Regions from separate parts of the Pseudomonas chaetocerotis genome, predicted to be linked through region 2. Evidence: riboswitches for the same ligand, from Rfam matches in the RefSeq annotation. Region 2 holds a riboswitch; the other holds the start of a gene.
The links. Region 2 has a riboswitch for cobalamin ahead of H3221_RS07285 (energy-coupling factor ABC transporter permease). Riboswitches for the same ligand answer to the same signal wherever they lie in the genome.

Region 1 (7,118 bases), on a different contig from region 2:
CCGTCGTGGATGTCGCCGGGCTCGAGGAAGAAGGTTTGTCCCGGCACGCTGCTGAACAGCGCTCGGCGGCAGTGAAACTGCTGCACGCCCTGTTCGGTGAAGCCGATCAGGTAGCTGTCGTGCCAGTGCGGATCGTAGGCGTGGCCCTCGAAATGCGCGCGGATCACCTCAATACCGGTATCGGCATCCTGCTTGAGGTCGACCCATGACTGCGCGTTCATCGCCTGCTGCCCGTTTGTGCTGTGAACGTCAGAGCTTAGCGCGTTCGGCGAGCAGGACTAGAAGGTTTGTGCAGGCGCCTTTCGTAGGCGCTGGCTTGCCGGCGATCAAGGTGTTCGACGGTGCTGGATCGCCCGCAAGCGGGCTCCTACAGATCGGGATACCAGCGCGGCGTGTAGACCCACTCGCCGCCATCTGCGCGGGGGAAACGGCGAGTCTGGCTGGAACCGATGATCACCAGGGTGCGCATGTCGACCATCTCCGGGGTCAGCTCGCCGAGGGTGAGGCTGCGCAGCGCTTCGGCGGGCCGGCCGATATCGCGACCGAGCACCACCAGGGTCTGCGGTTCGCGGTGCTGGCGCAGCAGCTCCAGGGCGCGGCCGAGCTGCCAGGGGCGGGCCCTGGAGATCGGGTTGTAGAAGGCCATGGCCAGGTCGGCGATGGCGGCGTGCTGCAGGCGTTTTTCGATCACTGCCCAGGGTTTGAGGTTGTCGGAAAGCGAGATCAGGCAGAAGTCATGACCCAGCGGCGCGCCGGCCTTGGCGGCGGTGGCCAGGGCGGCGGAGACGCCCGGCAACACTTCCAGTTCAACGCCCTGCCAGGCGTCGCTTTGCGGGCTTTCCAGCGCTTCCATCACGGCGGCGGCCATGGCGAAAACGCCGGGGTCACCCGAGGAAATCATCACCACCCGGCGGCCATTGGCGGCCAACTCGAAGGCGTGGGCGGCGCGTTGCAGCTCCTCGCGGTTGTCACTGGGGTGTGCGCACTGATCCGCGCGCAGCGGGCCAGCCATCTTCACGTAGGTGTCGTAACCGAGGAGGTCTTCGGCCTCGTCGAGGGCGCGGCGCACGGCGGGGGTCATGTGTTCGGCGGCGCCGGGGCCGAGGCCAACCACGCTGAGGCGTCCACGGCGCTGGCCGAGGCGCTCGATATCCAGCGGCTGCTCGTCCAGCAGCAGGCGTAGGCCGTCACCAATATGATGTTCGGCTGGCAGCGCGGATGTGCTGTGGATAAAGCGCAGCGGCAGTTTCAGCTCCTGTGCCGTCGCGTGTAGTTCGGCGTTGGCCATCCAGCCTTTGTCCGCGAGCAGAACGGCCAGCGCTGGCGGCGCCAGCTTGGCGGCGGCCAGCGCCTGCTGCAGGCGGACGAGCAGGTCGGCACCGGGGCGTTCGATCAGCGCAGCGGCGCAGCGCGGGTGGATCAGCAACTCGTCCGGTTGCGCGGGGCGCGCTTCTGCGGTGATGTGGATAACCCGACAGGCGGCTTTATCCACAGGTAGTTGCGCGGCCTCCAGCCAGGGCGCCTGGCCTTCGATGCGGACCGTCTCGCCGCCGAGCAGGTCGCTGACGAAGCGCTTGCCCTGCTGCAGGTCGGCCAGTGAATAGCCGGCTGGCGGCTCCAGCAGGCAGGTGCCGAAGCGCAGTTCGCCGCTGGTGGTGATGGCCGGCGTCACGCCCAGGTGCGAGGCGATCTCGCGGGCCAGGCGATTGACCCCGGCCAGGCCACCGAGCAGCGGCACCACTGCACTGCCGTCTTCGGCCAGGGCCAGCACCGGCGGTTCGGTGCCCTTTTCCGCGAGCAGCGGGGCGAGGCTGCGGATCACGATGCCGGCGGCACACAGCGCCACAAGCGGCTCGCCTGCACGGTACAGGGCGCGCAGGGTGTCGCCGAAATCGTCGTAGTGGCGCTCGGCGCCGTCGGCGCGCCCGCGCAGGCCATGGATCACGGCCTGTGGATAAAGCGCCTGGAGGCGGTGTGCAGTGGCCAGCGCTCTGGCGCCGAGGATGACGATGTTCATGCTGCAAATCCTGTAGCCCGGATGCAATCCGGGGAATGGGTGTCCCGGATTGCATCCGGGCTACGTTCAAGCAAATTGCGGTAGGGCGCAGGATGGATGACGCTTCACCCATCCACCGCCGCGATGGTGGATGAAAAAAGCGTCATCCACTCTACGGTTTCACCCCCGCCATTTCTGGCCAGGCACCAGGATCATCGAGAAATACGGCGAATCCATCGGCTCCACCTCGTCCAGCGCGACGATCTTCTGGCTGGCCATGGTTGCGCGCTCGACATAGTGGGCGCGGTGGTCCAGGCCGAGCTTGCGCAGCACCCGGCGCACCTTGTCGAAGTTGCGCCCGAGCTTCATCACCACGGCGGCTTCGGCGTCGCGCAGGCGCTGTTCCAGCTCGTCCTCCGGGAGCACGCCGGACAGCACGCTCAAGCTCTGGTTGCGATACACCAGCGGCGTGCCGAGTACCGAGGCGCAGCCGAGCATGGAGCACACGCCGGGCACCACCTCCACCTCATACCGGCCGGCCAGGCGGTCGTGCAGGTACATGTAGGAACCGTAGAAGAACGGGTCGCCCTCGCAGATCACCGCCACGTCCTGGCCGGCGTCCAGCAGGCGGGCGATCTGCTCGGCGCAGGTGTCGTAGAAATCGGCGATCACATCCTCGTAGGACAGCGGCGGGGCCAGCTTCTCGGTGGTCACCGGGTAGACCAGCGGCAGGCGCTGCTGGGCGGCGTCCAGATGCGCTTCGATGATGCCGAAAGCATTCCCGCCATGGCCGGCGTTGTGCTTGGCCTTGGCCACGAAGTAGGCCACCACGGGTGCGCTTTTCAGCAGGCGCAGGGCCTTGAGGGTAAGCAGCTCGGGGTCGCCGGGACCGACACCGAGGCCGAGCAGACGACCGGCCATCACTCCACCTCCGAGGCGAGGGCGTTGACCGCTGCTACCGCCATGGCGCTGCCGCCACGACGACCACGGACGATCACGTAAGGCACGCCACGGCTGTCTTCGGCCAGGGCATCCTTGGATTCCGCGGCGCCGATGAAGCCCACCGGCATGCCGATGATCAGCGCCGGTTTCGGCGCGCCGGCGTCGAGCATTTCCAGCAGGTAGAACAGCGCGGTGGGCGCGTTTCCGATCACCACCACGCTGCCGCCCAGGTGTTCGCGCCAGTGCTCCAGGGCCACCGCCGAGCGGGTATTGCCGACTTCGCGGGCCAGCTCCGGCACGCCGGCATCGTGCAGGGTGCAGATCACCGGGTTGTTGGCCGGCAGGCGTGGGCGGGTAATGCCTTCCGCGACCATGCGTGCATCGCAGAGAATCGGCGCGCCAGCCAGCAGGGCCGCACGGCCGGCAGCGCCAGCACCGGGGGAGAAGCGCAGGTCTTGCACCACATCGACCATGCCGCAGGCGTGGATCACGCGCACGGCCAGTTTTTCCAGGTCGGCGGGAATGCCATCGAGGTTGGCTTCGGCGCGGATGGTGGCGAAGGAGCGGCGGTAGATTTCCTGGCCGTCGCGGATGTAATCAAGCATCGGGTGTTCCTGCGGAGTGTTGGCGGGCGAACCAGGCGCCAGCCTCGTCGATGGTCATGGCGGGCACCAGCAGACGGCCGAAACCGGGCGCCTCGGGCGTGCGTTGATAGAGCTGGTAGTGGTCGGGCGTGCTGGCCAGCAGGGTGTAGGGCTGCACGCGGGCGCTGGCGCAACTGCGCGGGCAGGCGCTGAGGTGCACCTGTGGTCGCGCGCCGCTTTCGCGCAGCAGGTCGGCCAGGTGCAGGGCATGGTGCTTGCTGTCGGCCAGGCCGCGTGCGCAGGCGGCCGAGCCGGTACAGGCGACCAGACCAAGCAGCGGCTCGTCGACGTGGGTCAGCAGGCCCAGTTCGCCCAGTGCTGCCAGCAGTTCACGGCTGGCGGGTTCGGGCACATTGCCCAGCAGTACGCCTTGCCAGGGTGTCAGGCGCAGCTCGCCGTCGCCGTGGCGCTCGCTCAGCTCGGCCAGCGCCAGCAGTTGTTCGGCGTGCAGTCGACCGAGCCGAGCACCGGCCAACACCATGTGCAGGCCATTCTGCGCCTGTGGATAAATCCCTGCCGGCGTGTGTTTGATCGTTGCGGCAGGCTGCCACGCCGGTGGGGCCTGCAGGGTGAAATCCAGACGTGCCTGCAGGCGTTGCAGCAATTCGTCGGCAGGGATCTGCGTCAGCAACTGGCGCATGCGTGATTGCTCGGGAGTCGCCAGTTCGAGAAACAGCAACAGGAGTTCGCGCACCAGCGTGACCGCCTGGGTCGCCTCGATTCGCGCCAATGGCGTGTCGAGGGGGCAGCCGGCCAGGCCCAGCAACAGGTGCCGTTCATTCTCGGCGGCCAGCCACAGGTCGTGGGGGTGTGCGCGCATGGCCAGGGCTTCGCCGCCGTCCAGTTGCAGCGCGAACTTGGGCGACAGGGCATGCAGCGCTGGAGTGTCCTGCAGCAGGTCGAGCAACTGGTTGGCCAGCGGGCGCACGTCCACTCGCGCCTGCGGATCGAAGCCGGCAGCAGGGCTGAGCAGCAGGTTGCGCACATCGTCAGCGGCGGCCACGCGCGGGCCGAGTCCGGCGCTCAGCAGTGCATCGATCAGTGCACCTTCCCGGCCGGGGAGCACGCCACGAATCTGCAGGTTGCTGCGGTTGGTCAGCTCCAGCACGCCGCTGGCATGTAGCCGCGCAGCTTCGGCAATCGCCCGCGCCTGGGCACTGTTCAGCACGCCGCCGGGCAGCTTGATGCGGCAGATGCCGCCATCGAGCGCAGGTACGATGCGCAGCAGACCGGGGCAGGCAGAGGCCCGGGGCAGGATTGATTCGACAGTGATGGAGCGGTCGCGCACAGGGTTCACCAGCAACAAAGACGCGGCGACCTAACCAGCGAAATCCCATAGGAGACTTCATGGCATCGGTACACCCCGCCCGATGTTGGCACTCGCGACCAGCGTTCGTCGGCAGGTCTCCTGGCTGACAGGTCTTCGTCCGCCGCGCCTTCCCAGTTACCCAGTGGCTGATTGCATTGGACTCGCTGTTTACAGTTGCGGGGGCAGCTCGGTGGCGATCAGTGATCGCTCCGGATTCCCTCTTCGAGCCTGTCTACGATCTGCGGCGCGTCGGCCCTGCTGCGTTAAAAGCAGACTCGGAATGCTCATGTGCTACAGCACACTGCGCTTCCTCGCCTGCTTTTATTCGCTGGCGCTCACCCTCCGGGCCAGCCTTTGGCTGTTACTCCCGTTGGTCGTTGCGCCTTGCATGGCTCTAGCTCGCGAGATCGTAAACAGACTCTTAGGCCCACTTATAAAGGGCACCGACGAAGGCGCTATTATGCCCGCTTTGCCCGGAGCGCGGACAGGCGGTCCGTCGGGCCTGTGCGAGGACATTGGATGAAACCCTGGTTGACCCTGGTCGGTATCGGCGAAGACGGCTATCCCGGCCTGGGCAAGGCCGCGCGCCGCGCGCTGCTGGCAGCCACGCGCATCGTCGGCGCGCCGCGCCAACTGGCGTTGCTGCCGCCGTGCATCAGCGGCGAGCGGGAAACCTGGCCCAGCCCCTTCGACCTTGAGCCGCTGCTGGCGCGGCGTGGCGAGGCGGTGTGCGTGCTGGCCAGTGGTGACCCGATGTTCTACGGCGTCGGCGCCAGTCTGGCGCGCCAGGTGCCTGCCGACGAGTTGCGGGTATTGCCCGCGCCATCCTCGGTGTCGCTGGCGGCGGCGCGCCTGGGCTGGCCATTGCAGGCGGTGGAGGTGCTGTCACTGGTCGGCCGTCCGCTGGCCACGCTCAATGCCCGGTTGTATCCCGGCACGCGCCTACTGGTATTGAGCGCCGATGGCGACACGCCCGCGCAGGTTGCCGAAGCCCTGCGTGCGCGCGGTTTCGGCGCCAGCCGCTTGACCCTGCTGGAGCACCTTGGCGGGTCTGACGAGCGCCGCCTCGATGGCCTGGCCGCGAGCTGGAACCTGCCGCGTGGCGCCGATCTCAACCTGCTGGCCGTGGACTGCCTGGCTGACGCCGAAGCGCAACTGCTGCCGCCGACCTGCGGTCTGCCGGACGAGGCCTATCGCCACGACGGGCAACTGACCAAGCGCGACGTGCGCGCAGTGACCCTGGCGCGCCTGGCGCCGCTGCCCGGCGAGCTGCTGTGGGACGTTGGCGCCGGTTGCGGCTCCATCGGCATCGAATGGATGCGCGCGCACCCAGCCTGCCGCGCCATCGCCATCGAGGCCAACGAAGGGCGTCAGGCGCATATCCGCCACAACCGCGACGTTTTCGGCGTACCCGGGCTGCAACTGGTCGCCGGGCATGCGCCCGAGGTGCTGGCCGGACTGCCGACGCCGGATGCCATCTTCATCGGTGGCGGCGTCACTGTGCCCGGCCTGCTGGAGCAGTGCTGGGCTGCGCTCAAGCCGGGCGGGCGCCTGCTGGCCAATGCCGTGACCCTTCAGAGCGAGATGGCGCTGGTGGCCTTCCGCGAACAGCAGGGCGGCGAGCTGCTGCGGCTCACTGTGGCCCAGGCACAGCCGTTGGGCGGCTTCGATACCTGGCGCGCGGCACTGCCGATCACTCTGCTGGCGGTGCGCAAGCCATGATTACGCGCATCCTGCTGCTCGGCGGCACCACCGAGGCGCTGCGCCTGGCGCGTCGTCTGGGGCCTGAGACGGTCTACAGCCTGGCCGGTCTGGGGCGAGTGCCGGATGACCTGCCGTGCCGCGTGCGCGTCGGGGGCTTTGGCGGCGCCGAGCGGCTGGCTGCCTTTATCGCGGCTGAAGGCATCGAGCTGCTTCTGGATCTGACCCATCCCTATGCGGCGCAGATCAGCCATAACGCGGCGCGTGCTGCGCAGATCACCGGTGTGCCCTGCTGGGCGCTGCGTCGTCCTGGCTGGCAACCTGGCGCCGGGGATGACTGGCGCGAGGTGGACGACTGGGAAGAACTGACCCGTGCGCTGGCGCCTTTCGAGCGGCCATTCTTCACCTCCGGGCGCGAGCCGCTGGCGCACCTGCACGAAATTCCCGAGCACCAGCACTGGACGATGCGCTGCCTGCAGGCCGAGCCGGCGCCCCCGCGCGCCGAGATCATCGGTGCGCGTGGGCC
Region 2 (7,118 bases):
TTTCTCACCCTGGCGTACACCGACAAGGGCCTGTCGTGCTTTCTGCTGCCGCGTCACCGGCCGGATGGCACGCGCAACGCGTTCTACATCCAGCGACTGAAGAACAAGCTGGGCAACTGGGCCAACGCCTCCAGCGAGGTGGAATACCGAGGCGCTTTCGCCTGGATGCTCGGTGAGGAAGGGCGCGGCGTGCCGACCATCATCGAGATGGTGGCCATGACCCGCTTCGATTGCATGGTCGGCTCCAGCAGCCTGATGCGCCAGGCGTTGACCCAGGCCGCGCACCACTGCGCGCATCGCCAGGTGGGTGGCAAGCTGCTCGCCGACCAGCCGTTGATGCAGAACGTGCTCGCCGACCTGGCGCTGGAGAGCGAAGCCGCGCTGGCGCTGTGCATGCGCATGGGCCGCGCGCTCGACCATCAGCATGATGAGCAGGAAGACAAGTTTGCCCGTCTGGTTACTGCCGTGGGCAAGTACTGGATCTGCAAGCGCGCGCCGGAAATGATCTACGAGGCCAGCGAATGCATGGGCGGCGCTGGCTACGTCGAGGAAACCATCATGCCGCGCCTGTATCGTGAAGCGCCGGTCAACTCGATCTGGGAAGGCTCGGGCAACGTGCAGTGCCTGGACGTGCTGCGTGCCATGTCCAAGGAGCCCGGCGTGCTCGACGCGCTGTTCGCCGAGCTGGGTGATGGCCACGGCGATGTTCGCCTGAAGGCGCATATCCAGCGGCTGAAGGCCGATTTTTCCGATACCTCCGACATCCATTACCGCGCCCGCCAGCTTACCGAAGACATGGCCGTGGCGTTGCAGGCCAAGCTGCTGCTGGAGGCAGGCAATGCCAATGTGTCCGACGCTTTCATCGCCAGCCGCCTGGAAGGTCGCGGCCGCGTCTATGGCACGCTGCCGCGCGGTGTTGACGTCGAGGCGCTGCTGGCGCGCAGCACGCCCCATCTGCCCTGAGCGAGTGCCGAGGGCGGATTGCCTGGCGCGCTGTTTTTTAGCCGGGCAGGCGAGTAATCTTGCGGCCGATGGTTCTGCGTGCACGCCTGTGGCGCGGATGAAAAGGGAACAGGGTGCGGCGAATCTCGCCAATGCCCTGGCTGCCCCCGCAACTGTAAGCGGCGAACGATGCCCTGATGCCACTGACTTCGGTCGGGAAGGCGGGCGGAGTGCCAAGCCGTGAGCCAGGAGACCTGCCATCGACAACGGGCGTTTCGCCCACTCCCTCATCCGAATCGTCGCGCGGTGGGCGCGGCAAAGGAACTCGCATGCATATCGAACCGGACGTCGTCGAAGGCGCCAAGATCCTGCTTAGCTACGCAACGGCCGTCACTGCCTTCGGCCTGACCGCCAAACTCGCCCAGGACAGCGTACGCAACAACGGCGGTGTCGCTGCCCTGGCGCTCCGCAGCCTGCTGACCACCGCCCTGGTGTTCTGCTTTTTCGAAGTGTTCCCGCATCATGCGGTGGGCGTTTCCGAGGTGCATCTGATCCTCGGTTCGACCCTGCTCCTGCTGTTTGGTGCCGGTGCCGCGGGCATTGGCCTGGCGGCAGGTCTGCTGCTGCAAGGACTGCTGTTCGCTCAGTTCGACCTGCCGCAGTACGGCATGAATGTCACCACGCTGTTGATCCCGCTGTGGGGCATCAGCCTGCTGGCCAAGCGCATCGTCGCGCCGGGCACCGCCTACATCGATCTTTCCTACAAGCAGGCGCTGGCGCTTTCGACCGCTTATCAGGGCGGCATCGTCGCCTGGGTGGCGTTCTGGGCCTTTTACGGCCACGGTTTCTCCAGCGAAAACCTGGCGGCCGTGGGCAGCTTCGGCCTGGCCTACATGAGCGTGATCCTGATCGAGCCGCTGATCGACCTGGGCGTGCTGGCCGGTGCCAAGGCGCTGTCGCGTTTCAGTCAGGGGCCGCTGTTCAACGTGCGTCTGCACCAGCCAGCCTGACCTCGTCGCGCTGACGGTCATGCGCCAAGAAGCGTTCTGGATGATGAAAGCCTGTGCTGCATGCCTGCCCTCATCCGGCGCTTCGCGCCACCTTTTCCAAAGGGAGAGGAGCATGAAGGAAGGCGTCGCTGCGCGACTGTTACGCTAACGGCGGCGCTGCCAGATGATCTTGCCGGTATTGCTTTCGGTGACCAGGTACGGGTCGCTGAAGCGGTAGTAGGCGGCGGGTTGATAGTCGGCGGTGCCTGTCAGGCGCACCATCAGCATGCCGTCCTGGCTGCGCCAGTGGCCGCTGTACTGCACCTCGCCAGGGCTGTCGTAGTTCCAGTCGTTGCCGCCGCCGACCGAGCGAGCCCACTGCGTGACGCTGCCATCGGCGTTCAATTGCAGGGTCATCAGGGTGTTGAACGAGGCGAAGTTGGTGCCGCCGCTGTTGATGATCTTCTCGTGTACCCAGGTGCCAACAAGCGCCGGCTCCTGAGCGCCGGCAGTGGACGGCGTCGCCGCTATGGCTACCGCTTCACGCTGAAAGAGAGCCTGGCGCTCTAACACTTCGCCGTTGCGTGGATCGCGCGCGGCGATGCTGGTATTGAGCATGGCATTGGCATAGGTGGCGTTCATGTTGGCCAGTAGCAGTCCGGTCTGTGGGTCGCTGATTTCGGCACGCAGCAGCTTGCCGTCGTAGTGGCCTTTGACGATCAGGCGCAGGCGCTGGCTTTCCACATACTCGCCTTCCACCACGGAGTCGCTCTGGCGCAGGATCAGCTCGCTCGGCTGGCCGTCGAGGGTTGCTCGGTAATGACCGTCGAGTTCACCGGCCTGAATGCTTGAGCATGAGACCATGGCTAACAGCAGAACGATTGCACGGGGCATGATGGTGATCTCTGACGAGTTGATCCAAGCCTAGTCGCTAGCAGTGATGCGCGAGGGCTGTCGCGCTATGTTTTCGTCACCGTATGCAGGCAAGATAGGGGCGTACGTTCAGTCAGGAAGATGCACTGTGAAAGCCTGCTCAGATGATTTCATCATTGCCCACACCCCCGAAGAGGCGGTCGACCGTCTTGCCGCCCTGCACCAGGAAGCCACCGGTGCGTTGAGCCAGGCGCTCAAGCGTTACCTCAAGGAGCGCATCCGCCCCGATGCCAGCGAGCACTGCCTGTTCCGTTATCCCGAATTGCGCCTGACCTACCTGTGCCAGGGCGAGGTGCCGACCACCGTGCGCGCCTACGCCAAGGTGCAGGTGCCGGGCACCTACGCCATCACCGTGACCCAGCCGGCGGCCTTCCGCAAATACTTGCTGGAGCAGTTGAGCCCGCTGATGAACGACTTCACCCTGCGTGTGGAAGTCGGCCGCAGCCAGCAGAACATTCCCTACCCGTACGTGGTCGAGGGTGGCGATGAGCTGGCTGGCAGTGGCGTAACCGCCGCCGAGTTGGCGCGCGTATTCCCCAGCACCGACCTGTCCGCTGCCACCGACGGCACCGCCGATGGCCTGTACGACTGGGAGAACATCGATCCGCTGCCGCTGGCGCTGTTCGACGCGGCGCGCACCGACTTCTCCCTCAAGCGCATCCAGCACTACACCGGCAGCGACTGGCGCCATGTGCAGCCGTGGATCCTGCTGACCAATTATCACCGCTACGTCGATCAGTTCATTCGCCACGGCCTGGACATGCTGGTGGGCGACTCGCGTTTCACCCGCATGGTGTTGCCGGGCAACGTGGTGATCGAGCGCGGCATGGCCGAAGGTGAGATGCAGGCGATCATCGAAAACGTGGTCTGGCACCGCTACCAGATGCCGGCCTACCACCTGCAGGCTGAGGATGGCCACGGCATCACCCTGGTCAACATTGGCGTCGGTCCGTCCAATGCCAAGAACATCACCGACCACCTGGCCGTGCTGCGCCCGCATTGCTGGCTGATGATCGGCCACTGCGGCGGCCTGCGCCAATCGCAGACCATCGGCGACTACGTGCTGGCCCACGCCTACATGCGCCGCGACGGCATTCTCGACCGCGTACTGCCGCCGCATATCCCGCTGCCGGCATTGGCCGAGGTACAGCAGGCGCTGCAGGAAGCCGCCAAACTGGTGACCGGCGAGCAGGGCGACGAGCTGAAGAAGCGCTTGCGCACCGGCACCGTGCTGACCTACGACGATCGCAACTGGGAGCTGCGCTGGGCCCAGGAGCGGCCGTTGATCAACCTGTCGCGCGCCGTGGCGGTGGACATGGAAAGCGGCACCATCGCCGCGCAAGGCTATCGCCTGCGGGTGCCCTATGGCACGCTGCTGTGCGTGTCGGACAAACCCCTGCACAGCGAGATCAAGCTGCCCGGCGCGGCTGGCGCCTTCTACGAGCGCGCCGTGACCCAGCACCTGCATATCGGTATCGCGGCGCTGGAGCTGATGCGCAGCCAGCTCAACTCGCTGCACTCACGCAAGCTGCGCAGTTTCGACGAGCCTCCGTTCCGCTGAGTCAGGCCGCGACCGGCGCCTCGTCACGCAGCAGTTCGGCCAGCGCGGCGCGGTCTATGTTGGCGCCGCTGAGCACCACGGCCACGCGCTGACCGGCATTGAGCTCGCGCTCTTGCATCAGCGCGGCCAACGCCGCAGCACCGGCACCCTCAGCGAGGTTGTGGGTGTCCTCGTGGTAGGTGCGGATGGCTGTGCGGATTTCCTCATCGCCGACCCGCACGATGCGCGCGGCGCCAGCGCGTATCATGTCCAGCGCCAGTTGCTGCGGCTGACGGCAGGCCATGCCGTCGGCCAGGGTGTCGGCGCGGTCGGTCTGCACCAGGCGGCCCTGCTCGAAGCTCTGCGCATAGGCGTCGGCGCCGCTGGCGACCACGCCGACGATCTCGGTGTCGAGGCCAAGCAGGTCGCGGGTGCGGATCATCCCGCAGATGCCCGAGCCGAGGCCGATGGGCACGTAAACCCGGCGCAGGTCCGGCACCGCCTCCAGCAGTTCCAGTGAGTAGGTTGCCACGCCACGCACCAGGTCCTCGTGCAGTGACGGGACCCAATGCAGGCCGTCGCGTTCGGCCAGGCGCGCGGCCTCGGCGCGCGCTTCGTCGAAGTCGCGACCATGCTCGATCACCTCGGCGCCGAGGGCGCGCATTGCCGCATTCTTCTCGCGGGCGTTGCCGTGCGGCACCAGGATGCGGATCGCCAGTCCCGCCGCGCGCGCAGCCAGCGCCAGGCTCTGGCCGTGGTTGCCACGGGTGGCTGTGACCAGCCCGCGCACCTGCGGTTCGCGGCGCAACAGGGCGTCGATATAGACCAGCCCGCCGCGCACCTTGAAGGCGGCGGTCGGCGCGTGGTTCTCGTGCTTGACCCAGACCTCGCAACCCAGACGCTGGGCCAGCAGTGGCCAGGCCAGTTGCGGTGTGGGCGCCATGTGGCGGTGAACCAGTTCAGCGCTCTGGCGCAGTTGGGCAAGGTCGAACATGACGGGCACTCCGAGTGGTGTTGACCCGGATGCTAGATCGGTACATTGTATGGGTAAATCTTTATATTGCATGGCAAGCAATGTGGCTTCCTGATCTTCAAGACAACGCCCTTCCGACGTATCTCGCGCTGGTCGAGGCCATCGCCGCTGCCGTCGGCCGTGGCGAACTCAAGCCCGGTGAGCGCCTGCCGCCGCAGCGACGCTTGGCCTGGACGCTGGGCATCAATCCGAGCACGGTGATGCTCGCCTACCGCGAGGCGGCGCGTCGGCACCTGGTCTCCGGTGAGGTCGGGCGCGGTACCTACGTACTCGCCAGCAGCCACGAAGCGAGCCTGTTCCGCCTCAAGCAGCCGGCCGCCCAGGGAGAGCTGATCGACCTGTCGACCAACGTGCCGGTGCATGACCCGGATAACCGTGACCTCTCCGTCAGCCTCGCCGCGCTAGCTGCACGTGGCGAACTGGACGCGTTGCAGGCCTACCCGTCGGCAGCACTGATCGAGCGCGCTCACCTGGCTGGCGCCACCTGGCTGCGCCGCCGTGGTCTGAAGCTGGCGCCGGGCGGTCTGCTGCTCTGCGCCGGCGCTCAGCAGGGCGTGTCGGCCGCGCTGCTGGCGCTGTGCGAGGCGGGTGAGCCGATTCTGGTGGAGCGCTACACCGCGCCTGGGATCAAGGCCGCCGCACGTCAGTTGCGTCTGCCGCTGCACGGGGTGGCGATGGACGAGCGCGGCATCCTGCCCGATGACCTCGACCGCCTGGCCCGTGCCACCGGGGCTCGTGTCGCGGTGCTCACGCCCTGTTTGCAGAACCCAACCGGCGCCAGCCTGGACGCCGAGCGCCGCACGGCTATCGCCGAGGTGGCGCGGCGGCGCGGGTTGTGGATCGTCGAGGACGATGTCTACGGCGTGCTGGGCAGCGAGGCGCCTTTGGCAGTGCAGCTTCCCGAGCGCTGCCTGCTGATCAGCAGCCTGTCCAAGAGCGTCGCGCCGGGGTTGCGCCTGGGCTTTATCGCCGGCGCGCCGGAGCTGCTCGAACGCATCGACCCCGAGGCCCAGGCCACGCGCTGGGCGGTGACGCCGCTGAGCTTGGCCTTGGCGTGTGAGTGGATCGAAAGCAGCATTGCCGATCAGCGCCTGGCCTGGCAGATCGGCGAGCTGCAGCAGCGCTGGCGCCTGGCTGCGCGCGTGCTTGGCCCGCGCATGCCGCAGGGTAGGGCGGTGGCGCCGCATTTGTGGCTGGACACTGCAGCGCCTGTCGGTCTGTCTGAAGCCTGTCGACAGCATGGCGTCGAGGTGGTGCCGGCTGAGGTATTCGCGGTCGAGGCCAATCCGGGGCACGCCGTGCGCGTCAGTCTAGCGGCGGCAGCCAGCCGGGTCGAACTCAAGCGGGCGTTGGAAGGGATAGTGGCGGCCTGGCCTGTTTAGCGCTGTAGGGCGTACCGGGACGCCGGCCGCTCGGAAGCAGTACGCCGCCGTGGTGGCAGGCTTGAATCTGGCAATGAAGCGCCGAGGGCGTTTTTCTGGCAAGTGTGTGGTGCCAGCTTTTGCATGGCCCGGCGGGCTGTTCGCTTCGCTACGAGCGGCTGGCGTCCCGGACCTACGTCCTTGCGAGTTTCATATGCAGGATTGGAAAGGGCCGGCCGCCCCCGTCCAGGCGCGAGCGATCGGTCACCACGAATCCCAGGTGTTGGTAGAACCCCACGGCCTGCGGGTTCTGTTCGTTG

Region 1: linked by a shared signal. The riboswitch ahead of cobG (precorrin-3B synthase) and the one ahead of H3221_RS07285 (energy-coupling factor ABC transporter permease) in region 2 are both predicted to bind cobalamin.

What each region holds. Positions count from the first base shown of each region.
Region 1 covers NZ_JACFYX020000002.1:150,930-158,047, reverse strand. The annotation lists gene H3221_RS04700 (AraC family transcriptional regulator) at 1-221, opposite strand, end outside; gene cobJ (precorrin-3B C(17)-methyltransferase) at 368-2,017, opposite strand; gene H3221_RS04690 (precorrin-2 C(20)-methyltransferase) at 2,177-2,917, opposite strand; gene H3221_RS04685 (precorrin-8X methylmutase) at 2,917-3,543, opposite strand; gene cobG (precorrin-3B synthase) at 3,536-4,870, opposite strand; cobalamin riboswitch at 4,963-5,160, opposite strand; gene cbiE (precorrin-6y C5,15-methyltransferase (decarboxylating) subunit CbiE) at 5,411-6,613, shown strand; gene H3221_RS04670 (cobalt-precorrin-6A reductase) at 6,610-7,118, shown strand, end outside.
Region 2 covers NZ_JACFYX020000003.1:211,610-218,727, reverse strand. The annotation lists gene H3221_RS07290 (acyl-CoA dehydrogenase family protein) at 1-963, shown strand, start outside; cobalamin riboswitch at 1,016-1,218, shown strand; gene H3221_RS07285 (energy-coupling factor ABC transporter permease) at 1,272-1,952, shown strand; gene H3221_RS07280 (hypothetical protein) at 2,097-2,825, opposite strand; gene amn (AMP nucleosidase) at 2,893-4,425, shown strand; gene H3221_RS07270 (threonine dehydratase) at 4,427-5,398, opposite strand; gene H3221_RS07265 (aminotransferase-like domain-containing protein) at 5,479-6,819, shown strand; gene H3221_RS07260 (acetyltransferase) at 6,992-7,118, opposite strand, start outside.